One region of the Roseibium sp. AS2 genome, then DNA from elsewhere that is predicted to be linked to it. Evidence: predicted binding sites of a transcription regulator. Region 1 holds the regulator's gene; each other region holds the start of a gene.
The links. Region 1 encodes LexA, which represses DNA repair genes until DNA is damaged. Its sites were predicted from a motif close to TGTTCNNNNTGTGTTCNG; they were not measured.

Region 1 (9,728 bases):
CAGCCAGGTGAGCCCGTCGATCAAGGCGTCAACGGCTTCCTGCGTCGAACGTGCCCGGTCCGTGTCCTCGATACGCAGCAGCATCCGGCCGCCGGCATGTTTGGCGAACAACCAGTTGAACAGGGCGGTACGAGCACCGCCGATATGCAGGAAACCGGTCGGGGACGGGGCGAAACGCGTGACGATATCTTGGGCCATGGTGCTTTATGAAGGTCTCTGTCAGAATGTCGGTGCAGGGCGCGCCTGCTTGGTGGCGCGGTCTTAGCACAGGCTTTGACGCGGCAAAACAGAAAGTCGGCTGTTTCTTGAGCCCGACAGAAGGAGGAGCGGTGGCGTCCGGTGGCCTTCCGGACAATGGCTGGAACAGCAGCGTCGAGGCGGCGCCCCCCGACTTGCGCAAACCGGTAATACTCCGGCCGAAAGCCAAACCTGCCGGCTCCACCGCTTCCGCTGGCGACGAGTTCAGCCGCCACGGGCCAGACCGGAGCTCTGCCGCCCTGCGAGCCGGTCCGGATCGTTTCCGCGACGAGCAGGGGCTCTTGTGGAACGCCTTTGCATTCGCGTCCGGCATCGCCATTTATGCGCTGCTTCCGGAGGAACCGTCACCAATCATTCTGGCTGCGGCCCTGGGAAGTGCCGGACTTGCTGCCCTTTGCGTCGCAGCCCGGCGGTCCGCACCGGGGTGGCGTGTGCTTTTGCTGCTGGCTTTTTTCTGCGGAGTGACAGCAGGTTCGCTCCGGACGGCGGCCGTCGATGCCCCCCGGATATCCGAACCGATGAATGTTTCCCTGACCGGCCAGGTCCTGGAACGCCGCGCCGGTTCCTCCGGAGCGCGCCTTGTGATCGCCGTCGCAACGGTCAACGAGCGCCCGTCCAGCGGCCTTGATTTTCCCGAAAAGGTCCGGGTGCGGGTGCCGTCGACAAGCGCAGGCAGGGTCGGGGAAACCATCCGCGTGCGGGCACGGCTGTTTCCACCCATGGGGCCGGTCTATCCCGGCGGATACGACTTTTCCTTCCACGCCTATTTCACCGGTATCGGAGCAACCGGCTTCAACTACGGTCCTGCAAGCGTGACCGGCACGGACCCCGGATCGGTCAGGATGGCGGCATCGGCGCGCGTCGCGCAACTGCGTGAAGGACTGGCCGGGCGCATACGCTCGCTGTTGTCCGACAGGCCCGAAACCGCGCTGATCGTCGCGCTGCTTGTGGGAGACCGCTCCGGCATCACCGAGGAGCAGGAAGCGGTTTTGCGCGCCGCGGGGCTGGCGCATATCCTGGCGATTTCCGGATTGCACATGGCTCTGTTTGCCGGTGGTGCTTATGGCGCTGTTCTGCTGTTGCTGGCGAGCGTCCCGGCACTGACCCTTCGCTGGCCGATCCACAAGTGGGCGGCTCTCGCCGCGCTGGCCGCCGCTGTGGTCTATCTGGTGCTCTCGGGTGCGGCCGTGGCGACGCAGCGGTCGTTCCTAATGATTGCGATTGTCTTCCTGGGTATCCTGGTCGGCCGGCGCGGCGTTACTCTGCGCAGTGTCGCGATCGCGGGTCTGGCGTTGCTGCTGATTGCGCCCGAACGCCTGTTTTTTCCCGGATTTCAGATGTCCTTTGCCGCAGTGATCTGCCTGGTCGCGGTGTATGATCTCTGGCGCCGGCGCGACCGGGAGCTAACGGCCCGGGCCGCACGACCGGAAGGCCTGAAGCTGCTGATGTCGCATCTGGCAAAATGGAGCGCGGGGCTGTTCATCACCGCGCTTGTGGCCGGTCTGGCGACCGGGATCATCGGCGCGCATCATTTTGGACGGGTCGCCCCTTACGGGCTGATTGGCAACATGCTGGGAATGCCGGTGTTCTCGCTTCTGGTCATGCCCATGGGGGTGCTTGCCCTCGTGCTGATGCCATTCGGTCTGGCGGGACTGCCTCTGGCCGTCATGTCGTTCGGCGTATCCGTGCTCCTGAAGATCGCTGAATTCACCGCCGGGCTCGATGCGGGTGACGGGGTGACAGGCAGGCTGGACGGCGCGGCGGCGCTGCTGTTGCTCTGCGCCCTGTTCACCGGGCTGCTGCTGCCCGGGCGCACACGTCTGTGCGCGGCGCTGCCGCTGGCGGCGGGAATCCTCATCGCCGTCGACTCGCGTCCGCCGGACATTCAGATCGCCGCCTCCGGCGGTCGTGTCGCGGCGCGTGATGACGGCGGTCTGCTACGGTTTTCCGGTCGAAAGTCCGCCTTCCTGACGGAACTCTGGTTCCAGTACGAAGGGGTTTCGCCGGACGCGATTGGATCGCGCAAGATGAATTCGGAGCAAAGGCGGTGCGACCCGCTCGGATGTGTTGTGCACGCTTATTCGGTTGCCGGTGAGCGCACCGGGACAAAGGAGAGGTCTGTTGCCATCGCCTTGCCGAAAACCCTGGAGGCTTCGGATGACGATTGCCGGTATGCGGATATTATCGTGAGCGATCAGATCGTGCAGGAAGACTGCCGTGCGCGACTGGTTCTTGGCCCGGAAGTCAGAACCTCCAGGGGCGCTGTTTCCATCTGGCTGTCAGCGGACGGACCACGCGCGAGCATGTCCGGTCAGCAAGGAAAAGAAAGAGAAAATGGAAAAGCAGAGGCACCAGCGCCACCGCTTCCGGTCGATCAAAACCGAAACGGCCGGGCTCCCGTGATCAGCAGAGTGATCTACGCAATTCCGGATCCGCCGAGACCATGGCACAGGCAGGGAACGGTGACGCGCGCATATCTGCGCCGCGCCGCGCGTGCCGATAAGGACTGACCGGCGGCATTGCCGGGCGTTGTCTGGCGTTGCCGCTCAATATTGGCGGAAGAGAGCGACCAGCCGTCCCTGAACGCGGACCCGGCCAGGGCCGAAGATACGCGTTTCATAGGCCGGGTTAGCAGCCTCCAGCGCAATGGAGGCTCCCTTCTTGCGCAGTCGCTTCAGCGTTGCTTCCTCTTCATCCACCAACGCGACGACGATATCTCCGCTGTCCGCATTATCCGTCCGGCGGATCAGCACGGTGTCGCCGTCGAGGATGCCGGCCTCGATCATGGAATCGCCCCGCACTTCAAGAGCATAGTGTTCCCCCTTGCCAAGCAATTCCTGCGGCACGGTGATCGAATGGCTGTGGGTCTGGATGGCCTCGATGGGAACACCGGCGGCAATGCGGCCCATGACCGGGATTTCCGTCCCGGCGGACACCGGTTCTTCCACCTGTTTGGTGAACTCCGGTTTGCCAAGCGAGCCTTCGATCACTTCGGGAGAGAAACTGCCGCGTGCGCGCGGCGCGCCCAGACCCGGCGCGATCGAGTCTGGCAGGCGGACCACTTCCATGGCCCGGGCCCTGTTGGGCAGGCGCCGGATGAAGCCACGTTCCTCCAGGGCGGTAATAAGGCGGTGAATGCCGGATTTGGACCTGAGATCCAGCGCGTCCTTCATTTCGTCGAAAGACGGCGGAACACCGGTTTCCTTCAGTCTTTCGTGAATGAACATGAGCAGTTCATACTGCTTGCGCGTCAACATGTCGGTATCCCCTGGCCGCGAAATAGGCTGGTACAAATCAAGAACATGGTACCTGTTCCCATTGTGTTCTGCAAGGGTAAATGTTCTCTTACTGTTCCTGATCAACCTGCACGCCGGTCGTGGCGGCACGTTCGCCCGCCCAAGGGGTCACTCCGGCACTGCGGTGCCCCTGATCAGGAGCTCGCAGGTAACAAGTGTCGGTGCGGTTCCGGGGCGCACGATACCCTGGTGAAGGGCTCCCTCCAGATCGACGCCACGTACGGGAAGCCTGAGCGGCGTGTCGCCGGTTTTTCCCGCGCCGGACCGCACAAGGATTTCCGATATCAGGCCGGTCATCGGGGATGTTTCCCGGAACGCCGCGCCGGCGAGACTGCCGAGGCCGAAAACCTCAAAGTCCGGTTCCGCCAGAGCCGCGGCGAGTGCTGTCACACTGTCATGCAGGTCAGCGAACGGCGCGAGGGTGGTGATGAGGGCGTTGTGAGGCCTGGTCGAGGCCCGCAGGTCGTCCGGTCTGACCCGAAACAGGGTGAATTCGGTCTCCGGATCCTCCGCGGCTTCGAATTTGGCGCCCTTAATGCCGTAGCCCGTGATCCGCGCGGCCTCGGCCGTTGCCAGCGTTTGCGGCAGCAAGTGGCCGAGATGGCCGGTGCCGCCTTCGTGCCAGCATGCGTGGATATGGGCAAACCATTGACCGTCCTTCCAGCCGAGGATGGCCACGGCTTCGTCCAGAACGGCGCCGCCGGAGGTTCTCGTGTCGCTGTACCAGGCGGCGTGACGGTCGTCGATGGCCCGGTCCGGCATGACATAATCGAAAGGCGCCAGCGCCAGTCCACCGAGGTCGAGCACCGCGGAGCCGCACCCCTTCTGGTCGGCGAAGCTGCCCAGCGCTTCGATCAGGGGCGCGCCGCCGTCAAGCTCAAGCGAGATCGGGTCCGCGCGGCAGGTCATGCCGGGGCTGCGGTCCGTGGCTGCGGGTCCGGGATGCCGGATGTCCGCGAGGCTGATCGGGGCGGGCCGTCTCACAGAAGACCCTTCTCGTCCAGATGGTCGCGCACCAGTTTCTTCGTGACCTTGCCATAGGCGCTGGTCGGCATCTGCGCGATGAAGAGATAGCGGGCGGGCAGTTTGTATCGGGCGACACGGTCCTGCAGGAACGCGGTGAGGTCCTGGGGATCCGGTGTGGCGCCATCCGCCGTCACGCATACCGCCAGGCCGACTTCGCCCCATTGCGGGTCCGGAATACCGAGTATGGCGACTTCCGAAATCGCCGGATGGGCGAGCAGGACCTCTTCCACTTCCTTGGGGTAGACGTTGGAGCCGCCGGAAATATACATGTCCGACGCTCGGCCGGTCAGATACAGAAACCGCTGCGCGTCCATGTGGCCGATATCGCCCGTGCGGAACCAGCCGTTTCGGAAGGAGGCTGCATTGGCGGCATCGTCGTCTAGATAACCGGCACAGACAGCCGCGCCGATGACGCAGACCTCCCCGGTCCGGTGTGGCGGCAGGATAGCGCCGGTCTCGTCCTGGATGGAAACCTCGATCCCGGTCCTTTCGGTGCCACAGGTGCCGATACGCGTCTGCGGGCCGTCTTCCAGACAGTGGTCCTGCGGACGCAGCACCGTGATATTGCCGGTCACTTCGCCGAGACCATAGTACTGCACCAGAACCTTGCCGAGTTTCTCAAGCGCCTTTTTCTGGTCCTCGCGATACATCGGTGCGCCGGCATAGATGACGTGGCGCAGGCTGGAATGGTCGAACCGGCCCACCGCCGGGTCCTCGACCAGCCGCTTGACGATGGTCGGGACGGTGAAGAGATTGCTGATCCTGTGTTTCTCAATCAGTTCAAAGGCAACAGCCGGGGAAAAGCCGCCCGCTGGCATCAGCACATGGGCCGCGCCTGTGGGAAGCTGCGCGATCTGGTGCAGACCGGCCCCATGGGACAGGGGAGCAATCACCAGGGAGGCGTCCTCTTCGGTGGTGCCCGGCAACAGGTCGGCCATGTAGTTGACGCAGACAAAGCCGATCTGGCCGTGGCTGAGCACCACGGCCTTGGGCCGTCCGGTCGAGCCCGAGGTGAAAAACAGCCAGCAAGGCGTGGTATAGTCGACAGCGGCGTTCGCGACCGTGCTTCCCGTATGACTGGCGACGAGATCCCCGTAGTCCTGGCCGAAATCGCTCGCACCGATACTGATGCAGCCCGCAAGGTCCGGACAGGCGGTTCCGACTGCGGCTGCCTGCGCGCCAAAGTCGGCGTCGCACAGAAAGACCTTGGCCCGGGCCTTCTCCGCGGCATAGGCGGTTTCGCCGGGAGCCTGCCGGAAATTGCAGGGCACCCAGAGCGCTCCGAGCCGGAAGGCGGCGAGCATGATCTCGGTCATCTGATTCGAGTTGCGGGCCTGCACCAGCAGGCTGTCCCCTTTGGACACGCCGAACTCGGTTGCAAGGGCATGCGCGAGTGCGCTGACACGCGAATCGAGGTCCGCCCAGCTCCAGCTGCGCTGGTCCTGTATGATGGCCGGTCTGTCGGGCCAGCGGGCCGCATTTTTCGACAGGAATTGCGCCAGGTTGACCACCCGGTTGGAACAGCGCGCCACCATCCGCGTTTATCTCCCGCGTTTGTTTGTTCGTTTGTTGTTGGAGAAACGTTAGGTCGGCGAGGGACGGTTTGACAAGCTGTGTCGCAAGAGCCGGATCATTTCGCTTTCGCTCCAAATCGTGCAGGATGCGCGCCCACGGGTCGAGGGACTTTGCCGAGGTTGATGAATGACTGAAACGATGATCACGGACTGGGACGACGCTTACGCGAATGCGGCGCACATACCCGGTGCGGAGGCGTATATCGAGCGCTGGGCGGAAGATGCCGCCGAATTCCGAAAGTCCTGGATGGAGAAGGATCTCGACATCGTCTACGGGGAGGGCGCCCGCCGGCGATTCGACATGTTTCGTCCCGATCGGGCTTCGAAAGGCCTCGTTGTCTTCGTCCATGGCGGCTACTGGTTGCGCTTCGACAAGACATTCTGGTCGCATTTTTCCGGTGGAGCGCTCGCCGGAGGCTGGACCACCTGCATGCCGTCCTACGATCTGGCCCCGGCCGTTGGCATTGCGGATATCACCGGTGAAATCGCCGCTGCGATTACGGCAGCCGCCCGACGGGTCGGCGGCCCCATCCGGCTGACGGGGCATTCGGCCGGGGGGCATCTCGTGACACGAATGATCTGTGAGGACAGCCCCTTGCCGACGGATGTTCTTGAGCGGATCGAGCGGGTGGTATCGATCAGTGGCCTGCATGATTTGCGCCCGCTTCGAAACACCACGATGAACGCGTCGTTCCGGTTGAGCGAGGAGGAGGCCATGGCCGAGAGCCCGGCCTTGCAGAAACCCGCCACCGACTGTCCCGTGATTGCCTGGGTCGGCGGTGCCGAACGCCCCGAATTCCTGCGGCAGGCCCGTCTGCTGGCGGATGCCTGGCCGAACGCAAGTTATCGTGAGGATCCGGAGCGGCATCATTTTGATGTCATCGACGGGCTGAAGAATTCCGAGAGCACGCTGACAAGGACATTGCTGGCTTCATGAGCCGGAAGCATACAGGAGACGACCATGCGTACGGAAAGTGACAGTCTCGGGGAGATCGAGGTTCCCGAGGACAAGTACTGGGGTGCCCAGACGCAGCGGTCCCTGGAGTATTTTTCGATCGGCAACGATCTGATCCCGATGGAGCTCATTCATGCCTACGGGATACTGAAGAAAGCCGCCGCTCTGACAAATCGCGATCTGGGCCTGTTGCAGGAGGATCTGACGGATCTGGTCGTGCGGGCCGCGGAAGAGGTGGCGGACGGCCAACTGGATGCGCATTTCCCGCTGCATGTGTGGATGACCGGGAGCGGGACCCAATCCAACATGAACGTCAACGAAGTCATCTCCAACCGGGCCATTGCCCTGGCGGGTGGCGTGTTGGGGGCCAAGGATCCGGTCCATCCGAACGATCACGTCAACATGAGCCAGTCGTCGAACGACTCGTTTCCCGCTGCAATGCACATGGCCGCGGCCATTCAGACGACCCACAGGCTGCTGCCGGGGGTGGAAACCCTTCATGAAAGCCTCAAGGCCAAGTCGGATGAATGGGCGGATATCATAAAGATCGGCCGGACCCACATGCAGGATGCGACCCCGCTCACGCTTGGACAGGAATTTTCCGGTTATGCGGAGCTTCTGCATCAGGACATGAACCGGATCAAACATGCGCTGAACGATGTTTACGGGCTCGCGCTGGGCGGGACCGCGGTGGGAACCGGGATCAACGCCCATCCGGATTTCGCCAGCAAATCAGCCGCCTGGATCGCGGAACTGACCGGACTTCCCTTTGTCAGTGCTGCGAACAAGTTCGCCGTGCAGGGAAGTCACGATGCGCTCGTGATGCTCAGCGGGGCATTGCGCACGCTGGCCGTGTCCCTGTTCAAGATCGCCAATGACATCCGATTGCTCTCCTGCGGGCCGCGTTGCGGGTTCTACGAACTCAAGATCCCGTCCAACGAGCCCGGCTCATCGATCATGCCCGGCAAGGTCAATCCGACCCAGTGCGAGGCCCTGGCGATGATCGCGGCCCAGGTGATGGCCAATGACGTTGCCGTCGGGATCGGCGGGGCGAGTGGCTATCTGGAGATGAATGTCTACAAACCGCTCATGATCAACGCGATCCTGCAGTCGGTGCTGATCATGGGAGACGGATGCGGCAACTTCGCCCGGTTCCTAGTCGACGGCATGGAGCCGAACAGAAAAAGGATCCGGGAGTACCTCGATCAGTCCCTGATGCTGGTCACCGCGCTCAGCCCGCTGATCGGGTACGACAAGGCCAGCCACGCAGCCCACCATGCTTTCGAAAGGGACCTGACCCTGAAACAGGCCTGCCTGGAACTGGGGTATGTCGACGAAGCCGAATTCGACCGGGTGGTGGATCCGTCGAAAATGATCCACCCGTCCCTTTGAGCCCGTCCTCTTGAGAATGGATCCGCTGCTGTTTCCAATGTATGGCTGACATCGTGCGGGCGGCCGCGAGCCGCCCGCCGGTCTATTTCAAAGCAAACCGCGCTGGGCAAGGTTGCGCATCAACTGCCGGATGCCGAAGGTCCATTCCGGGCATTCGGTCGAAAGCTGCACCGTGTTTGTGAGCCGCCCCAGGCCGGCGGATGTGATCGTGACGGTATCGCCGAGTTTGTGAGTGAAACCTTCTCCGGCGACGTCCCTGTCCTGTGTCGGGGCGAACAGGGTTCCCAGGAACAGCATGAGACCGTCCGGATACTGGTGGTGACGTCCGATTGTCTGCTGAACCAGATCTGCCGGATCCCGGCTGATTTCCTTCATGGACGACTGCCCGTTGAGGACAAATCCGTCCTGTCCCTCCACGGTCAGGTCCAGTTCCGCGCTGCGGACGTCATCGAGCGTGTAGGACGCGTCGAACAGCCGGATCATCGGACCGATTGAGCAGGACGCATTGTTGTCCTTGGCCTTCGACAGGAGCAGGGCCGAGCGCCCTTCGATGTCGCGCAGATTGACGTCGTTGCCGAGTGTTGCCCCGACAATCGATCCGGTCGACGAAACCGTGAGGACGACCTCCGGCTCCGGATTGTTCCAGTTGGAAATCGGATGAAGACCGACCTGCGCGCCATGGCCGACAGACGAGAGCACCTGCGCCTTGGAGAACACTTCGGCGTCCGGTCCGATACCGACCTCGAGATAGGGGCTCCAGAGGCCCTCGGCGATAAGGGTCTGCTTGACCCGCGCCGCGTCTTCGGACCCCGCCTTGATATTCCGCAGACTGTCGCCGATGGCCTGGCCGACACGTACGCGGATCGCTTCGGCTTTTTGCGCGTCTCCTGCAGCGAGTTCCTCGATCACCCGTTCGACCATGGACCCGGCGAAGGTGACGCCGCAGGCCTTGACGGCCTGAAGGTCGCAAGGCGCGAGGAAATGGACTTCCCCGGGATCTCCGGCGGGAGAGGAAGATACCGCTTCAAGTGTGCCGACGGACTGCCCGTCGGCGGCCCGGACAAAACCTGCGGGATCTTCCATTTCGCAGATGTCCCGAACGGTCGGGGCCGCCTTTGACGTGATGTCGACAACATGGCCGTTCCGAATGGTCACAACGGCCGGTCCCATGACGTCCGGACGCCAGACGCGACCGAGAAACGTTCCGGTTTCAAGTTCCAAAGCGGA
Region 2 (9,728 bases), on a different contig from region 1:
TGCCTTGGCGTCGTCCCGGATCGAGTTGAACGCTTCCGTGATTTCCTCATACCGCTCGCCGATATCCATCTGCTGGACCTGGGAGCGCACGACTTCATTGAAATTGGAGGTTTGGGACAGGGTCCGCGTGATGACCAGCACCTTGTCGGGAGACAGGTCCGAAATCTGTTCCAGAAGCGCATTGATCGGCGCATCCGTTTCGCTTTCGGGAGAGATGCCGATATCGCGCAATGTCGACAGGGCGCGGTCAAGATACTGGAGCGGGGAAAAACCGCCGGCCGGAACGACCGTGTTTCCCGGGGTTTCAGGTGCTGCAGCGTCCGTCATGTCTGACCTCCTCAAGGGACGGCGGCGTCTGATGGGGCATGCCGCTGCGTCCGGTTTTCTTCACATGTGTGCATGTTAGGGCAGGCTTACGCCGCTCTGTCAACGGGTTACGAGCGCACACGGTGGTCCCGAGTGGCTGTTGCCTTGCGCGAACCGTTCATGCTTAGGCGCCGATTGCAACAAGGGCATTTCGTTCCGGCGCGCATATTTTGAGAAAAGCCAGTGCCCTGGGGGCATCATCCGTCAGGATATCCCGGAAACGTCAGACCAGCTCCGCCGCAATACGGGCGGCGAGCCGGGCGTTGTTGCGCACCAGGGCGATGTTGGTTTCAAGGCTGCGACCGCCGGTCAGGTCGAATATGGCGCCAAGCACATAGGGCGTGACATCCTTGCCCCTGATGCCGTCCGCAGTCGCCCTTTGGAGAGCGGTTTCGATGAACCCCGTCATTTCCGCGCGGGCAATTTCGTCGGCTTCCGGAACCGGATTGGCGATCAATACGCCGCCATGGTCCGGGAAATTGGCGCGCATCTTGAGAAGCGATCCGATTTCGGCGGCCGTGTTCATCGTGTATGGCGCATCAAGGCCGCTTTGCCGCGACCAGAAGGCGGGCAGTTCGTCCGTGCCGAAGGCAACAACGGGCACGCCCTTGGTTTCCAGAACTTCCAGGGTCTTGGGAATGTCGAGCAGCGCCTTGGCGCCGGCAGAGACGACACAGACCGGTGTGCGCCCGAGTTCGTCGAGGTCGGCGGAAATGTCGAAGCTCTGTTCCGCGCCCCTGTGCACGCCGCCGATGCCGCCGGTGGCGAAGACCTTCACGCCCGCGGCATGGGCCGCCATCATGGTTGCCGCGACGGTTGTCGCGCCATGGCAGCCGGTCGCCAGCGCGAATGTCAGGTCCGCACGGGAACACTTCATGACGCTGTCCGCGTTGGCGAGGCGGTCCAGGTCGGGATCGGACAGGCCGACCATGATCTTGCCGTCCATCAGCGCGATGGTCGCCGGAACGGCGCCCTCGGAGCGAATGTCAGCCTCAACCTGCCGGGCTGTTTCCACGTTCCTGGGAAACGGCATGCCATGGGTGATGATGGTCGACTCGAGGGCGACCACCGGCTTTCCGGCCCCTAGAGCGTCGCGCACCTCGTCGTTGTGGACGATCAGATCTGCAAGAGCGGCGGAGGGGGCGGGGCTGGTCACGGCAAGCGGCCTTTCTTTGTCCTGGTCCGGCTCGGGGCCGAGGCCGGAGCGGGAATAGGAGCGGGAGAAACGGTTCTGGCGGGTCTTATAGGCGCGGGGCGTTCAGGCGCCAAGACCGTATTTGTCCGGCTGGTCAAACGTGGCGCAGGGCATCCCACGAGAGCGTTTCCGCCAGGGCGCCGGTGCTGGCCAGGGTGAGTGCGGCGGCCGCCAGACCGAAAGGGACCGCGTCTGACAGACCGTGGCTGCGCGCCCGGGCTGCAATCATGCCGGCGATCAAGGCGTCCCCTGCTCCGGTGACATCGATGATCCCGGTCTCGGGTCCTGTCTTCGGCGGTGCGAACGTGCGGATCGTGCCGGCCTCCAGAACGTGGACATCTTGCGCGCCGCAGGTCATCACAAAGCTGTGCAGGCCGGTTTGCGCAAGGGCGTCGGCAAGGTGCTGTGCCGCTGCGTCAGGCGGCAGGCCGGTGAGGGCGGCGGCTTCACCGCGGTTCAACATCAGGCAATCGAGAGCCGTCAGAACGGGTTTCAGCCGTGCGGACTTGGCTTCCGAGACCGCACTGGCGATCAGGCGGCCCGGCCCGATCCGGCCTGCAAGGCGGACCAGCATCGCTTCGGGCAGATTCGCGTCGGCAAACCAGATCGTGTCATCGGCCGGTGTTGAAACCAGGCCCGTGACGAGGTCGTCGAAGAGGTCCGCCGGGGCTTCGGCCAGCACTCGGTCGTCGACACAGGCCGCTGCCAGGGCGCCCGAGGGATCATGCAGCGCAAGATACTGCCCGGTGGCAAAGCCGGGGCGCGGCAGCACGGACAGAAGGATCCCTTCGCCGGTCAGCCGCCTGGTGAGCAATTCGGCCGCGCTGTCGTCGCCAACGGTCCCCACCAGCCGGACCGGTGTGTCAAGACGCGCCAGGGCGCGGGCGAGGTTGGTGGCGACACCGCCGGGTTGCGACGCGAGGCGGGCGGGCGTGGAGGTTTCCGGGCGGATGGGTTCGCGCGCATGGGCGATCGTGTCGATGTGGAGGGCGCCGATCGCGATGACCGGGCGGGTATGAGCGGGCGTCACGGCCAGGGCACTTCTCTTCGAAACAGCCGGCCCGGGACCGGGGATGGAAACAAGAACTAGGCCGGGGACTGGGCCAGGGACCGGGACTTCTCGGGCCGGCCGGATGCAGACAGGTGTTGAAAGCGCGGGCTAGCAGATAAACCGCGAAGCGGCAAGCATCGGTCAGAACGGTCACGTGATTCTGTTCCCGACCTTCATCACCGGTTGTTCCGTTTAAATTTACGTTACGTCAATTTTTAAGTTTCAAAATAGAACATATTGGAAACAAAAGAGCATTTTCGTTTTAATGCCAATCAGTTCCGGGTTCTTGATTAATGAGAACAAAAAGTGTACAAAGGCTCTCATTGAAACGGCGGGTCCATCGTGGAATAAGGAGCGTAAGCCATGTCACAAAGTACACTTCGTCTCGTAGAAAGCAGCCAGATGGATAAGACAAAAGCGCTTGATGCAGCGCTCAGCCAGATCGAACGTGCCTTCGGCAAGGGGTCCATCATGAAGATGGGCCAGGGACAGGTCGTCGAGATACAATCCGTCTCGACCGGTTCCCTCGGCCTTGATATCGGGCTCGGGATCGGCGGTCTGCCGCGCGGCCGGATTGTCGAGATCTACGGGCCGGAGTCCTCGGGCAAGACCACGCTGGCTCTGCATACGGTTGCCGAAGCTCAGAAGGTCGGTGGCATCTGCGCCTTTATCGATGCGGAGCATGCTCTGGATCCGATCTACGCCCGCAAGCTGGGGGTCAATATCGACGACCTTCTGATCTCTCAGCCAGATGCCGGCGAGCAGGCTCTCGAGATTGTCGACACGCTGGTGCGGTCCGGTGCCATCGACGTTCTGGTGGTCGATTCCGTGGCCGCATTGACGCCCAAGGCCGAACTCGAGGGTGAGATGGGTGACAGCCTTCCGGGCATGCAGGCGCGCCTGATGAGCCAGGCACTGCGCAAACTCACCGCGTCGATCTCCAAGTCGAAATGCATGGTGATCTTCATCAACCAGATCCGCATGAAGATCGGTGTGATGTTCGGGTCGCCGGAAACGACGACCGGCGGCAATGCGCTCAAGTTCTACGCCTCCATCCGCCTTGATATCCGCCGTATCGGCGCGATCAAGGACCGGGACGAGGTCATCGGCAACCAGACACGCGTCAAGGTGGTCAAGAACAAGCTGGCGCCGCCTTTCCGTCAGGTCGAGTTCGACATCATCTATGGCGAAGGCGTCTCCAAGACCGGTGAGCTGATCGATCTGGGCGTGAAGGGCAATATTGTCGAGAAGTCGGGTGCCTGGTTCTCCTATAACAGCCAGCGTCTCGGCCAGGGCCGGGAGAACTCCAAGCAGTTCCTCAAGGACAATCCGGAAATCGCCGATGAGATCGAACTGGCCATCCGCCAGAACGCCGGTCTGATCGCGGACGCCATCATCGATCCCGACGGCGGGGCCGAAGAATCCGAAGACTAGACCCTCCCGAATTTCTGCTGTCGGGTTCCGGACGCTTGTCCGGTCTTCCAGAGGCCTTCTCCCGCGCGCCGGGGGAGGGCCTTTTGCTTGATTGCCGGCAGCAACGGTGTTTGCGGCTCCCGAAGAGCGTTGGGCCGACGCAATTGCTGGACAGGGCAAAAGTGCAAAGTTAAAAGGCTGTTCCGGTCCGGATCCTGTCGCGGATGCTGACCGTGACCGACTTTCAACCGGCCCGCCGCGACGGGCTAAGGACCGATGCGAGATCCGAATGACCGGCGTAAATGAAATCCGCTCCGCCTTCCTGGACTATTTCAAGAAGAACGATCACCAGGTGGTCGACTCCGGGCCGCTGGTACCGCGCAACGATCCGACCCTGATGTTCGCCAACGCGGGCATGAACCAGTTCAAGAACGTCTTCACGGGTCTCGAAAAGCGGGACTACTCGCGGGCGGTCACGTCGCAGAAATGCGTGCGCGCCGGCGGCAAGCACAATGACCTCGACAATGTCGGGTATACCGCCCGTCACCACACGTTTTTCGAAATGCTCGGCAACTTCTCCTTCGGGGACTATTTCAAGGACAGGGCCATCGAGCTGGCCTGGAACCTCATCACGAAGGAACTCGGCCTGCCGAAGGACAAATTGCTTGTTACGGTCTACGCCGAGGACGATCAGGCCTTCGATCTGTGGAAGAAGATCGCCGGCCTCGGTGAGGACCGGATCATCCGCATTCCGACGTCCGACAATTTCTGGACCATGGGCGATACCGGTCCCTGCGGTCCGTGTTCCGAAATCTTCTATGATCATGGCGAGCATATCTGGGGCGGCCCTCCGGGCTCACCGGAGGAAGACGGCGACCGCTTCATCGAGATCTGGAACCTGGTGTTCATGCAGTATGAGCAGACGCCGGACGAGCGCCTCGACCTGCCGCGGCCGTCGATCGACACGGGCATGGGGCTGGAACGGCTGGCGACCATCCTGCAGGGCGTGCACAACAACTACGACATCGACCTGTTCAGGGCGCTGATCGCGGCTTCCGAAAATGCCACGGGCGTGGATGCGGAGGGAGACGCGCTCGGCAGCCACCGGGTGATCGCCGATCATCTGCGGTCCACCAGCTTCCTGATCGCGGACGGCGTGCTGCCGTCGAACGAAGGCCGGGGCTATGTGCTGCGCCGGATCATGCGCCGCGGCATGCGCCATGCCCACCTTCTGGGCGCGCGGGATCCGCTGATGCACAGGCTGGTGCCCACGCTGGTGCGCGAGATGGGACGGGCCTATCCGGAACTCGGCCGTGCGGAAGATCTGATCACCGAGACGCTGAAACTGGAGGAAACCCGGTTCCGCAAGACGCTCGAGCGCGGTCTTGGTCTGCTTGACAGCGCCACGGAAGACCTGAGCGCGGGCGGGCGGCTAGACGGTGAAACCGCTTTCAAGCTCTACGATACATTCGGATTTCCCCTCGACCTGACCCAGGATGCCCTGCGTGAGCGCGACATCTCCGTCGATCTTGACGGGTTCACCACAGCCATGGAGCGCCAGAAGGCGGAAGCCCGTGCTGCCTGGTCCGGATCGGGCAGTGCGGCGACCGAGACCGTCTGGTTCGCGCTGAAGGAAAAACACGGTGCGACGGATTTCTTGGGCTACGAGACAGAGACGGCCGAGGGTGTCGTTGTCGCGCTTGCGTCGGAAGACAGGGAAACCGGGACACTTTCCGCCGGCGAAAGCGGCTTTGTCATTCTCAACCAGACACCGTTCTACGGGGAGAGCGGCGGCCAGGTCGGTGATACCGGAGAGTTGTCCGGCCCGGGTGTGAAGGCCCAGGTCACCAACACCCGGAAAAAGGCCGACGGCCTGTTCGTTCACAGCGTCACGGTCGAGGAGGGTGACCTTGTGCCGGGTCTTGCCCTGGAGCTGAAGGTGGATCACAGCCGCCGCGCGGCGATCCGTTCCAACCATTCGGCAACCCACCTGGTGCACGAAGCCCTGCGCGAAGTTCTCGGCACGCATGTGGCGCAGAAGGGCTCCCTGGTATCGCCGGACCGGCTGCGGTTCGATTTCTCCCACCCCAAGCCGGTCAGCGACGACGAGTTGGCGACGGTCGAGACCTTCGCCAACGAGATCGTTCTGCAGAACGCGCAGGTCGATACCCGGCTGATGGCGGTGGACGATGCCATCGAGGCGGGCGCCATGGCGCTGTTCGGAGAGAAATACGGCGAGGAAGTCCGCGTTGTGTCCATGGGCACCGCCTTGCACGGCGCCAAGGCGGGCAAGCCCTATTCGCTGGAACTGTGCGGCGGTACCCATGTCAGGCGTACCGGCGATATCGGTCTGGTGACACTGGTTTCGGAAGGCGCGGTTGCAGCCGGCGTACGCCGGGTGGAAGCGCTGACCGGCGCCGAGGCACGTGCATACCTCGATGCCCAGGACAAGCGCATGCGCGAGGTTGCTGCGATCCTGAAAACCTCTTCCGACGACGTTCCGTCAAGAGTTGCTCAATTGATCGAGGAGCGGCGCAAGCTGGAACGGGACCTGGCCGATGCCAGGAAGAAACTTGCCATGGGCGGCGGTGGCGGCGAGGGCGAGGCGGTCCGCGACGCGGGCGGCTTCAAGCTGATGGCCCGCACCGTGGAAGGCATCAACCCGAAGGACCTCAAGGGGATGGCCGATGAGGCCAAGGGGCAGCTCGGTTCCGGTGTGGTGGTTCTGATCAGTGTTGCTGAAGAGGGCAAGGCGGCCATCGTGACGGCTGTCACCGCGGATCTGACGGAGAAGGTCAGTGCGGTCGATCTGGTGCGCATCGGTTCCGAAGCCCTCGGAGGCCGTGGCGGCGGCGGCCGGCCGGACATGGCCCAGGCCGGAGGTCCGGACGGCTCGAAGGCCGAGGAGGCCGTCGCGGCCATCGAAGGTCACCTGGCGTCGCTCTGACAGGCGCCGAGACGGATCTTGGAAACGGGAAAGCGCGCTGGTCGGCGCGCTTTTTTTCGTGTGACCGGTGATCTCTTGACATCCGCATCCGCCCGGTTTCGGACGCTTCCCTTCGCAGGGCTTTGTCACCGGGCGTTCTTCGGATATGCATGAAAACCGGAAAAATGCGGAGAGGCGGAGACGCGGTGCAGGGCGAAGGCTATAAACGGGCGCTTTACGAGGTGCTCGAGGACACGGGCAAGCGGAAGCTTGCCGCGCGGTGCTTGCGCCACTTCCTGGTATTTCTGATCCTTGTCAATATCGTGCTGGCCGTTCTGGAAACGGTTCCCCAGATCCGGGAAACCGTCGGCGGGCATTTGCGTCTGGTGCAGCTTGCCAGCGGTTTTGTCTTCGTGGTCGAATATGTTCTGCGGCTGTATGTAGCGGATCTGCATCCGCCCCTGCGCAGATACGGGCGCTTCTGGTCGCGGCTGCGATATGCGATGCAACCCAGCGCGATGGTCGACCTGCTCGGCGCTCTGCCGTTGCTGTTCGTGCTGTTTCTGCCCAATCAGGCGGTCACCATCGTCGTTCTGCTAAGACTGACGCGGTTCCTGAAGCTGGCGCGGTATTCCCCGGCCTTGAGGTCGCTGATCTCCGCGGTCGCGGCAGAACGCAAGGCATTGCTCGGGTCGACCATGATCATCGCGGGGGTGGTTCTGCTGGCCGCAACGCTGATGTATCTGATCGAACACGACAATCAGCCTGAAAAGTTTCGCAGCATCCTGCACGGCGTCTACTGGGCGATCACGACGGTCACCACTGTCGGGTATGGCGACGTCGTCCCGACAAGCAACCTCGGCAAGATGGTGAGCAGTGTGGTCATGCTGATGGGCTACGGGCTGATTGCTCTGCCGGTCGGCATCATCGCGTCCGCGTTCGCGCGTGAAATGCACAGCCGGGATTTTGTGGTGACCTGGTCGATGGTGGCCCGGGTGCCGCTGTTCGAGGATCTGAAGGCAACGGAAATTGCCGAGGTCACGAAACTTCTCCGGGCGCAAAGTGTGCGCAAGGGCGCCGCGATCGCGGAACGGGGCGATGTCGCCGACCGGATGTTCTTCATTACCGACGGCGAGGTTGCCATCAAGCTGGATCATGAAACGGTGTATCTTGGCGAAGGCAATTTTTTCGGCGAGCTCGCGCTGATCAATCCCACCCACCGGACAGCGACCGTCACCGCCTTTTCCGACTGCCAGCTCCTGGTGTTGGAGGCCGGTGCGCTGCAGCAACTCATGGACCGGGATGGGGCGCTGGCGCAGAAGATCCTGAATGAAGCCAGGAAACGGGTGGCCGGAGGCAAGCAGGTGCGCGGGGAATTCGCGGCAGAAGAACTTCAGCAGGCCGGTGTCTTCGCCTCCGCGGAGGAGACCGACCGGCAGCTGGAGCTTTTTCCGGAAAATGCGCCGGCTGGCGGCAAGGACAAGCCCGACTGAAGAAGGAAACTCCCAGCCGGTTTTCCGGCTCAGTAGGGTGTCAGCCCCGGCGGCAGCAACGCATAGAGCGGGTCGCCGTCCCAGAACACATCCGTCGGCCCGACCGCGAAATCGATCAGGTTCCAGCGGTTGTACTGAACGCGCAGAAGGGCATAGGTGTCGAGACCACCCATGTATTCCGCCTGGGCGGCATAGGTCGTGCGTGCCGGATCGATCGCGCCGCCACCGGGCCGTTGCGGCGACAAGTGGACGAATGCCCAACCGTTGCCGGAGCGCATCCAATCGACGACGAATTCGACCGGCGGCCCGACCCGTGCTTCGAGCATCGGGCGGACGGCATTGAGGATCTCCGATCGTTCCGCCGTTCCGCGTGCCGGTTCGTGGACGCTCTGGGCAAAAGCGCCTACAGTTGCGGTCAAGAGCACTGCGGCGCTTAAAAGAAATCTTTCAAGCTTTTGAAATAATGACAAAAAAATCCGTTTTTGAGAAAATGATTCAAGCATGGTGCACCCTGGACATGGTTCGTTTCTGGCCGCCTTCAACCTGACGGAAAACTGACATGAAAACAATCGGCCTTCTGGGCGGAATGAGCTGGGAAAGCACTGCCGTCTATTATCAGGTGCTGAACCGGATGGCGCGCGAAAGGCTGGGCGGGCTGCACTCGGCGAAGTGTCTTGTGTGGTCGTTCGACTTTGCCGAGATCGAGGCGGCGCAGGCGTCCGGCGACTGGGACGCGGCGACCGGGATGATGGTGGCAGCGGCGCGCAATCTGGAGCGCGGCGGGGCGGACTGCCTGGTGATCTGTACCAACACCATGCACAAGATGGCCGATGAGGTGCAGGCCGCGATCAGCATTCCGCTTCTTCACATCGCCGATGCGACAGCTCCCGCGATCCTGCGGGCCGGTTGCAGGGCTCCGCTGCTGCTGGCCACCGCTTACACGATGGAGCAGGATTTCTACAAGGGCCATCTGAAGCGCGCACACGGTGTCGATGTGCGCGTGCCGGGGACCGGCGACCGGGCGGAAATACACCGGATCATCTATGAGGAACTCTGCCGGGGCGAGATCCGGCCCACCTCCAGAGACACTTATCTGGAAGTGGTCCGCAAGGAGGCCGCAAAAGGCGCGGATGGCGTCATCTTCGGCTGCACGGAGATCGGCCTTCTTGTGAAGGCGGACGACTTTGAGGTTCCCGCCTTCGACACGACCGCGCTGCATGCCGCCGCCGCGCTCGATTTCGCGTTGGAGCAATAGCACCGGCATCGCTCGAAGGAGCGCCTTGG
Region 3 (9,728 bases), on a different contig from region 1:
TCGGGTGTGAGCACAGATCATGACCACAGATTTCGACTATGCAGCCGATGTGGCGCGCACGTATGACCGGGACCGGTATCTGAGCGCTCTACTGGCGCCGGAGGACCACCGTGCCGGCCTGATGGCACTCTATGCCTTCGCAGCCGAGATCGGCCGCATCCGGGATGTCGTCTCCGAACCCCTGCCGGGCGAGGTGCGTCTGCAATGGTGGCGCGACCTTCTGGAAGGCACGGAGCACGGCGCTGTGGCGTCCAATCCGCTCGCCAATGCCCTGCTGCAAACCGTGCGGACCTACGAGCTTCCGGAAAACAGCCTGGTGGCCATGGCCGAGGCCCGGATTTTCGATCTTTACAATGACCCGATGCCGAGCCTGAACGACCTTGAAGGCTATGCGGGGGAAACCTGTTCCGGCCTCTTCCAGCTTGCTTGTCTGGTTCTGAACGGCGGCAAGGACCCGGAAACGGCAACGGCGGCCGGTCATGCGGGCGTTGCCTATGCCCTGACAGGCATGATGCAGGCCTTGCCCTGGCACGCCGCCCGCCGCCAGATGTATCTGCCGTCGGACGTCTGTTCCAGACACGGTCTCGACCCGGAGACCGTGTTCCGGGGGCAAACGACACCGGAATTGCGCGCCGTGTTGTCGGAACTGCGTGGCCATGCGCGCCATCATCTGGCTCGGGTCCGGCAGGTATCTGCCGAAGTCCCGGCCGCTTGCGAAGCCGCATTCCTGCCCCTGGCGCTGGTCGAACCGGCTTTGAAGCGGCTCGAAAGCGCGGATCTGGACCCGTTGAAAGACGACCCACGGATGTCCCGGCTGCGGCGCCAATGGATCTTGTGGCGCGCGTCCGGCCGTGTTTTCGGAAAAATCTGAAGCAGGCTGACGCCGGCGGGGCCGGTCTATTCCGCGGCTGCCCTGTCAAACCCCAGATCTGACTGCCAGCCCGCGAAATCAGCCTTTGCCCTGTTCGTCATGGCCAGTTTTTTCGCCCGGGATTTGTCCTTGCCTTTCAGCCGCTTGCCGTTTTCATCCTTGTTCGGTGCCTCGATGGGCGGAAACAGGCCGAAATTGACGTTCATGGGCTGAAAGGACCCCGGTTTGCCGGCTCCGTCATCCCGGGAGATATGGCCACCGGTGATGTGGCCGAGCAACGCCCCCATTGCAGTTGTCGGCGGCGGCGGTAGAATGTCCCGGCCGCGTGCTTCAAGGACCGCGAACAGTCCCGCCAGGCAGCCGACACTGGCCGATTCCACGTAGCCTTCGCAGCCGGTGATCTGCCCTGCGAACCGGATGCGCGGGTCTGCCTTCAGCCGAAGCGTTTCATCGAGCACCCTGGGAGAATTCAGAAAGGTGTTGCGGTGCAGACCGCCGAGGCGCGCGAACTGGGCGTTTTCCAGTCCGGGAATCATCCGGAAGATGTCGGCCTGGGCGCCGTATTTCAGTTTTGTCTGGAAGCCGACCATATTGTAGAGCGTTCCAAGGGCGTTGTCCTGGCGTAGTTGCACGACCGCGTAGGCCTTGACGTCCGGATTGTGGGCGTTGGTCAGGCCCATCGGTTTCATCGGTCCGTGACGCAGGGTTTCGCGGCCGCGGGCCGCCATAACCTCGATGGGCAGACAACCGTCGAAATAGGGCGTGTTCTGTTCCCATTCCTTGAAATCCGCGGTGTCGCCTTCGATCAGGGCATCCATGAAGGCCTCATACTGGTCGCGGTCAAGCGGGCAGTTGAGATAATCCTTGCCGGTTCCGCCGGGGCCGACCTTGTCGTAGCGGGACTGGAACCAAGCCTTTGACAGATCGACGCTGTCGAAATGCACGATCGGTGCAATGGCGTCGAAAAAGGCGAGGGCATCCTCGCCGCTTTTTTCCAGAACGGCGCGCGACAGGTCCGGGGACGTCAGCGGCCCTGTCGCGATGATGACCTTTTCCCAGTCCGCAGGCGGCAATCCGGAGACTTCCTCGCGGGATATCCGGATCCGCGGGTGGGAGTCGAGCGCCCGGGTCACCGCGGCGGAAAACCCGTCGCGATCGACGGCCAGGGCACTGCCGGCCGGCACCTGGTGGGCATCAGCCGACGCCATGATCAGCGATCCCAGCTGCCGCAGTTCATGATGGATCAGCCCGACGGCATTCTGTTCCGAATCGTCGGAGCGGAAGGAGTTGGAACAGACCAGTTCCGCCAGTCCGTCCGTCTGATGGGCTTCGGTCTCGCGAACAGGGCGCATTTCATGCAGCACCACGTCCAGTCCGGCCTGGGCCATTTGCCAGGCGGCTTCGGATCCGGCGAGGCCGCCGCCGATAACATGAATGAGGGTCATTGGTCGTCCCTGGGACAGGTCGGCTGGTCCTGGAATGCCAAAGTCGGCACCGGCCACGCCGATCAAGTGATCAGCCGCCCTGATACAGGCTCGAAGGCCATTCCGCAACGGTCGGCTTCATGTCGGTCCTGTTGCCCGGACCGGACAAGGCCCCGGACAAGGCCATGAACCAAGGCCATGGACCAAGGCACAAACACAAAAACGCCCGCCGGTGGGAGGAGGTACCGGCAGGCGCTTTTTTGGACTGCGTAAATACGCAGAAATTGCAATCCGAAGGAAACTCTGGGAGGAGGAGACCCCCGGATTGCAAAACCGATTATTTTGCGGACAGGCGCGCGTAGCGGCCAATGTCGGCGCGGGCGATGCCCAGGTCGTTCAGTTCACGGTTGGACAGGTTGGACAGCTCGTCATAGGTCTGACGGAAACGCTTCCAGTTGTTGAATTTGCGAACAACAGTATCGATCATGGTGTGGCCTTTCGCTATCTCATGGCCATGGCACCGCAGATCGGCGTCTGGCCCGTTCATCTCTTATGTTCGTAAGATAGGTGAATTGTGCAGTGCGAGGTAGAGGGCAAAACGCGAAGCAGGTATGCGTTTTTTGCAGATTAAAAAAGCTTTAAACGGATTGAATCCCCAAAAACGCCATCGTTAATTGCATGGCTGGCAAAATTGCAATCTCGCAAGTGCGAAATGATCAGGCGCCCGCTGCTTGCGCGCAGGTCGTCTCGTGCCTTGGGAAGATCGGGGAAACCGGACGCCGGACAAACGAACGCCCGCCAGTGGGAGGAGGTACCGGCGGGCGTCGTTTCGACGTGACAGGGCTGGGAGGAGGATGCCCTGCGTGTCACACGTCCGTTGGCTGGGAGGAGGATGCCTCGGGACGCGATCTCTTATGTGTCAGCCATTCTGGCGGCGTGCGACGAACCTGATGTCGCTCCGGCAGATGCCGAGGTCGGAAAGCTCTCGCGAAGACAGGCGGGACAGTTCGTCAACCGCACGGCGATAGCTCACCCAATTGCTGTATTTCTGGCGCACTGAATCAAACATCTTCTTATTCCTTAACTACCGAAACGCGTCTGCGTTCCACGCCGTGTTGAGGAACTATATATTTCACCCGTCGAAATAAAAGAAGTGCCAAGTCTGCATGCCTGACATGCGTTTGATGCAATGCAGCATAAATGGCGGCGGCGCATTTTGGTGATTCGAAAACACATAGCAAAATCAAAGAATGAAGCCTGTGTGCGCTGCACACAGGCTCTGATCCTGGTATCCCCGCGGCGGCGGCGTGACTTTATTCCGCTGCGTCCGACGTTCTTTGGGGTCGGCGCCGCAAAAGTTCCTGCAGAAACTGTCCGGTATAGCTTTCCGGCACCTCCGCAACGTCCTCGGGACGGCCTTCGGCGACGACCGTACCGCCGCCATCGCCACCCTCGGGACCGAGATCTATGATCCAGTCAGCCGTCTTTATGACTTCCAGATTGTGTTCGATCACGAGAACGGTGTTGCCCTGGTCGACGAGTTCGTGAAGCACGTCGAGCAGTTTGGCAACGTCGTGAAAATGCAGGCCGGTGGTCGGCTCATCCAGAATATAGAGCGTTCGGCCTGTCGATCGCTTGGACAGTTCCTTGGCGAGCTTGACCCGCTGTGCCTCGCCGCCGGACAGGGTCGTGGCCTGCTGGCCCACCTTGATGTAGCCGAGGCCGACCCGTGCAAGGGTCTTCATCTTGTCGCGGACAGCGGGAACGGCGGAAAAGAAGTCCGCGGCTTCTTCCACCGTCATGTCGAGCACGTCGGCGATTGACTTGCCCTTGAATTCAACCTCGAGGGTTTCCCTGTTGTACCGCTTGCCCTGGCACACGTCGCAGGTGACATAGACATCCGGCAGAAAGTGCATTTCGATCTTGATGACGCCGTCGCCCTGGCAGGCCTCGCAGCGCCCGCCCTTGACGTTGAAGGAAAACCGGCCGGGTTGATACCCGCGCGCCTTGGCTTCCGGCATGCCCGCGAACCACTCGCGGATCGGCGTGAAGGCCCCGGTATAGGTCGCAGGATTGGATCGCGGCGTGCGCCCGATCGGCGACTGGTCGATGTCGATCACCTTGTCGAGAACTTCCAGACCCTCGATGCGGTCGTGCGGGGCCGGATTGTCGCGCGCGCCGTTCAGGCGGCGGGCGGCAGCCTTGTAGAGCGTGTCGATCAGGAAGGTGGACTTGCCGCCGCCGGACACGCCGGTGACACATGTGAAGGTGCTCAGCGGAACCGAGACATCGATGTCCTTGAGGTTGTTCCCGCGCGCGCCCTTGACGGCGATCTGCCGCTTCTTGCTGATCTTCCGGCGGCTGTCCGCTCGGGCGATCATCTTTGCGCCCGTCAGATATTGCCCGGTCAGCGAAGCCGGGTTCGCCATGACTTCAGCGGGAGTGCCCTTGGCGACGACCTCGCCGCCATGAACGCCTGCACCGGGGCCGACATCGACGACATAATCCGCGGTCAGGACCGCATCCTCGTCGTGCTCGACCACGATCACCGTATTGCCGAGGTCACGCAGGTGCTTGAGCGTTTCCAGGAGACGGGCGTTGTCACGCTGATGCAGACCGATGGAGGGTTCGTCCAGCACGTAGAGCACGCCGGTCAGGCCGGAGCCGATCTGCGACGCCAGCCGGATGCGCTGGCTTTCGCCGCCGGACAATGTGCCGGATGCGCGCGACAGCGTCAGATATTCAAGGCCGACATCATTCAGAAACTTGAGCCGTTCCCGGATTTCCTTGAGAATTCGTCCGGCGATTTCGGTCTGTTTCTCATTGAGTTTGGCAGGCAGTTCCTCGAACCATTCGCTGGCGTTGCGGATGGAGAATTCGGTCACCTGGCCGATATGCATGTTCGCGATCTTGACCGCCAGTGCTTCCGGCTTCAGCCGGTAGCCGCTGCAGGCCGGGCAGGCGTGGTCGGACTGGAACCGGGCCAGCTCTTCACGGACCCAGCTTGAATCCGTCTCGCGCCAGCGCCGCTCGATGTTGCCGACGACACCTTCGAAGGTCTTTTCGGTCCGGTAGGACCGCACGCCGTCATTATACACGAACTCGATCTTGGTCTTGCCGGTGCCATGAAGGATGGCGTCCCGGGCCTCTGCCGGGAGGTCCTTCCACGGGGTCGCCATCGAAACGTCGAAATGGCTGCTCAGCGCTTCCAGGGTCTGGGCGTAGTAGGGCGATGTCGATCCGGTCTTGGCCCAGGGCAGGACGGCCCCTTCGCGCAGGGACAACGAATGATCCGGGACCACCAGGTCTTCCTCGAAAGCCAGCGTTGTGCCGAGCCCGTCGCATGTCGGGCAGGCGCCGAAGGGATTGTTGAAGGAAAACAGCCGGGGTTCGATTTCCGGGATTGTGAAGCCCGAAACCGGGCAGGCGAATTTTTCCGAGAAAATCAGCCGTTCCGGCGCACCCTTTTTGTCGGTCTTGTCCGCGAATTCGGCGATGGCAATGCCATCGGCCAGCTTCAGCGCGGTCTCAAGGGAATCGGCGAGCCGCCCCGCGATATCGCCGCGCACGACGAGACGGTCGACGACCACATCGATGTCATGCTTGAATTTCTTGTCGAGTGCGGGGGCCTCCGCGATTTCGTGGAATGTCCCGTCGATCTTGACGCGCTGAAAGCCCTTTTTCATGAGCTCCGCGAGTTCCTTGCGGTACTCGCCCTTGCGGCCGCGCACCATCGGTGCCAGCAGAAAGAGCCGTGACCCTTCCTCAAGCGCGAGCACCCTGTCCACCATCTGGCTGATGGTCTGGCTTTCGATCGGCAGACCGGTCGCCGGCGAATAGGGGATCCCCACCCGGGCAAACAGCAGGCGCATATAGTCATATATCTCGGTGACCGTGCCGACCGTCGAACGGGGATTGCGCGATGTCGTTTTCTGTTCGATGGAGATGGCGGGAGACAGTCCGTCGATCTGGTCGACATCCGGCTTCTGCATCATTTCCAGGAACTGGCGCGCGTAGGCCGACAGGCTTTCCACATAGCGGCGCTGACCTTCGGCATAGATGGTGTCAAAGGCCAAAGACGACTTTCCCGATCCCGACAGACCGGTCATGACGATCAACTGGTCGCGCGGCAGGTCAAGATCGACCCCCTTGAGATTGTGCTCCCGCGCGCCGCGGACGCTGAGCATCCGGGTGGGGTCGTTTTTCCAGCTTTCATCCGGCCGTGCGCCCTTGGATGTCTTCATTTCAATTCTTCCCGAGCTCTTGCGCATGGTGCCGCCGTCCGTGCGGCGGCGGGCGCATGATGGTCCCACGCGGTGGCATCCGTTTGCCCCGATATAGCAGTTTCACGCGGCGCTTCCAGTCAGGCAGGCCTCGAAGGCATCCGAATTCCGGTTTCCGCAGCCAATACGATTGAAACGCTTGTACAGACCTGATAGGAACAAAACAAGTACACGCGCCGATGTCGGTGATTGTTTCCTGTGGCTGGGCGACCGGCAGGGTGCGGGCGGCGGTCCGGCGTTGACGCCGCGACGGCAAATATGTCGCACGGGAGCAGAGACAGGATAGAGTGTCATGGCCAGGCAGCCGCGCGGCGCTGGTTTGGCCGGGTTCGGCCCGAGACGGCTTGCGGCGCCTTGGAGGCTGCCTTGTGGAAAATGGCCGCTGAAACAGGAAAATGCGCGCGAAGCTGTTGGCGGGCCGTTAGGGTTCTGATCTTTAGCAGCATGGCTTGCAACGCGTGAACGGCGAAACACGTACCGAAAAAGTTCAAGATGTGGCCGTTCCGCGATAGAACAACAGGAGTGCAGGATGGCGGGCAGCGTCAACAAAGTCATTTTGGTCGGCAACCTTGGTGCCGATCCGGAAATCCGCCGGACGCAGGACGGGCGTCCAATCGCCAATCTGCGGATAGCAACATCGGAATCCTGGCGCGACCGCACCTCGGGCGAGCGCCGGGAGAAGACCGAATGGCATCGTGTGGTGATCTTCAACGAAGGACTTTGCAAGGTCGCCGAAAATTATCTGCGCAAAGGCTCCAAGGTCTATCTCGAAGGCCAGTTGCAGACCCGCAAATGGCAGGACCAGGGCGGCCAGGACCGGTATTCCACTGAAGTCGTCCTTCAGGGGTTCAATTCCAACCTGACCATGCTCGACGGCCGGGGCGAGGGCGCCGGTGGCGGCTCCCTTCCGGATTACGGCAATGACAGCCAGGGCGGCGGTGGCAGCTTCGGCGGCGGCAGCGGCGGTTCGGGCGGCGGCTCCGGGGGCGGTTTCGGCGGCGGCGGCTATGGCGGCGGCGGGGGCGGGGGCGGCCAGGGTGGCCCATCCGGCGGCGGTGGCGGACCCATGGACGACGAAATTCCGTTCTGATTGGGCCGGACCACCCCGGTGGCAGCCCGCTTAGCGGGGCAGCCACCGGGGTGGCGGCGACATCCACTGGCACCGGGCCGGCATGAGGTGCCCGGATCGCCGATGCCATCGATTTCGGCGAGGCATGGCCCCGGTATTGGGCCGCGTCCTGCACACGCCGACATGCATGCGCGTTTTTCCGAGCCTTGAATGGGCCGAATAGGGCCTTCTGGCCTGTGATGATGGTCTGGCTGAGGCAGATTGCGGCGCCGAAACCGGCGTGAAGCGAGACCCACAAAAGCCGGTCCCCATGGGGATGATTGCCGATATTCAATCTCTGGTGGCAAGAGGCGTCAAAAATCAGCCGCGGGTGGGTCTGCGAGCGGCATTATCGTCACACTGAATTGATTTCAAAATCTGTGTATGACAGCCGACCTTAACCACAGACTTAGTCCTGCTATAGTATCAAACGACAGCAGCAGGCGTCCGGCCCGATTCAGACTATTCGACTGACCGGCCGCGCCTTGTTGACACAGCTCCCGTTCGGCACACAGGGAACGGGGCTATCCCAGGCAGGGATCGAGATTACCGGCGGGACTGGGCGTGATGCCGGGCCTTTAAACTTAAACATTTCGGGTTGAAACAATGCGAGCAGATACAACGAGACACGGCGAACGCAAGCCCGGCAAGGGCGTGTCCGCGTTGGCGGTAAGGACCAGGAGCTTCCTTGGCTGTTCTCTCAAGGCGGGGCTGATGGCGTCCGTGCTGGCGACCGGTCTCAGCGTCTCGGCGGTTGAGCCGGCCAGTGCCCAGAATTTCCTCCAGCGCCTGTTCAATCCGGAGCATCAGCGCCGGAAGGAGGAGCGTCTGCGTCAGCAAGAGCTCCGTAAGCAGACGGCGGCAGTAAAGGTATCCGCCCCCCGCTACCTGACCTACGCGCCCGATGCGTGGAAGCAGGTTTCGCTCGCCGAGCTTTCCGAAAAGAAAACGGCCGAGGTTCAGCCCGCGCAAATCGTTCCCGAGGGGGCCGAAACAACGGCCGTCGAATCGGACACCGCTCCGCAGGCACCGATCGTTCTGACCGCATTCGACGAGGCCCGCCCTGCGCTCAAGGACATGAAACTGACCGCACTGCCGGGTGTCGGCGAAGCTCTGATTGCCTATTACCGCGAGCATCCCGATTTCGTCTGGGTGCAAGACGGCAAGCCGACAGCCAAGGCGGCCGGACTGCGCAGGGCCTTGGCGGATGCCGCGATCTTCGCGCTCGATCCGGACGACTATTTTGTCGCACTGCCCGCGGTTGCCGGCCTCGAAGGCGCGGAGCGCGACGCCGCCGTGATGCGTTTCGAAATGGAATTGAGCGCGGCGGCAATGACCTATGTGCTCGATGCCACGCGGGGCCGCGTCGATCCGAACCGGATTTCGCAGTACCACGACCTGCCGCGTCACGACGTCGATCTGGTCGCGGCTCTTCAGCAGCTCGAGGCGTCCGATGACGTTGCCGGGGAGCTGACCGGACACCTTCCCCAGAACGATCATTTCAGGAAACTGACCGCGGAACTGGCACGGCTCAAGGCCGAGGATCAGGAAGCCGACCAGATCACGATCGCTCCGGGCACCTTTCTGAAGGCCGGCAAGTCGAGCCCGGAAATGAAGAACATCGTCGCGGCGATCGCCCAAAACGGCTCCGACGAACTCAGGACGCTGCATGCGGAAACGCTTGAGGCTTACGATGGCGGCGATCTGTACACGCCCGAACTTGTGGACCTCGTCAAGACCTTCCAGAAAGAAGCCAGGCTGACGCCGGACGGTATTGTCGGCAAGAACTCGATCAAGGCCATGGTCGGGGAAACCAATGCCGCCAGGATTGCCAAGGTCGAACTCGCGATGGAACGGAGCCGCTGGCTGCCGGAAGATCTGGGCGAACGCAAGGTTTTCATCAACCAGGCGGCCTTCACCGCGACCTATACGGCGCCAGGCGAGGACTCTCTGTCCATGCGTGTGGTGGTTGGCAAGAAATCCAACCAGACAAACTTCTTTTACGACACGATCGAAGTGGTCGAGTACAATCCGTATTGGGG

Region 2: a site for LexA is predicted at 2,841-2,858, ahead of recA (recombinase RecA). Genes of this name have one in related genera too.
Region 3: a site for LexA is predicted at 7,045-7,062, ahead of WNZ15_RS20130 (single-stranded DNA-binding protein). Genes of this name have one in related genera too.

The regions. Positions count from the first base shown of each region.
Region 1 covers NZ_JBBMQN010000008.1:50,654-60,381, forward strand. Annotated here, with positions in the region: gene gltX (glutamate--tRNA ligase) at 1-198, opposite strand, end outside; gene WNZ15_RS21305 (ComEC/Rec2 family competence protein) at 330-2,768, shown strand; gene lexA (transcriptional repressor LexA) at 2,805-3,515, opposite strand; gene WNZ15_RS21315 (hypothetical protein) at 3,663-4,538, opposite strand; gene WNZ15_RS21320 (acyl-CoA synthetase) at 4,535-6,115, opposite strand; gene WNZ15_RS21325 (alpha/beta hydrolase) at 6,282-7,091, shown strand; gene fumC (class II fumarate hydratase) at 7,116-8,501, shown strand; gene WNZ15_RS21335 (fumarylacetoacetate hydrolase family protein) at 8,589-9,728, opposite strand, start outside.
Region 2 covers NZ_JBBMQN010000002.1:309,304-319,031, forward strand. Annotated here, with positions in the region: gene WNZ15_RS06435 (cell surface protein) at 1-327, opposite strand, end outside; gene WNZ15_RS06440 (pseudouridine-5'-phosphate glycosidase) at 590-1,522, opposite strand; gene WNZ15_RS06445 (PfkB family carbohydrate kinase) at 1,656-2,591, opposite strand; gene recA (recombinase RecA) at 2,976-4,046, shown strand; gene alaS (alanine--tRNA ligase) at 4,315-6,972, shown strand; gene WNZ15_RS06460 (cyclic nucleotide-gated ion channel) at 7,137-8,444, shown strand; gene WNZ15_RS06465 (hypothetical protein) at 8,474-8,869, opposite strand; gene WNZ15_RS06470 (aspartate/glutamate racemase family protein) at 9,004-9,699, shown strand.
Region 3 covers NZ_JBBMQN010000007.1:132,733-142,460, reverse strand. Annotated here, with positions in the region: gene WNZ15_RS20160 (Mth938-like domain-containing protein) at 1-10, shown strand, start outside; gene WNZ15_RS20155 (phytoene/squalene synthase family protein) at 20-871, shown strand; gene trmFO (methylenetetrahydrofolate--tRNA-(uracil(54)-C(5))-methyltransferase (FADH(2)-oxidizing) TrmFO) at 898-2,316, opposite strand; gene WNZ15_RS20145 (DUF1127 domain-containing protein) at 2,633-2,782, opposite strand; gene WNZ15_RS20140 (DUF1127 domain-containing protein) at 3,215-3,364, opposite strand; gene uvrA (excinuclease ABC subunit UvrA) at 3,609-6,539, opposite strand; gene WNZ15_RS20130 (single-stranded DNA-binding protein) at 7,108-7,668, shown strand; gene WNZ15_RS20125 (L,D-transpeptidase family protein) at 8,293-9,728, shown strand, end outside.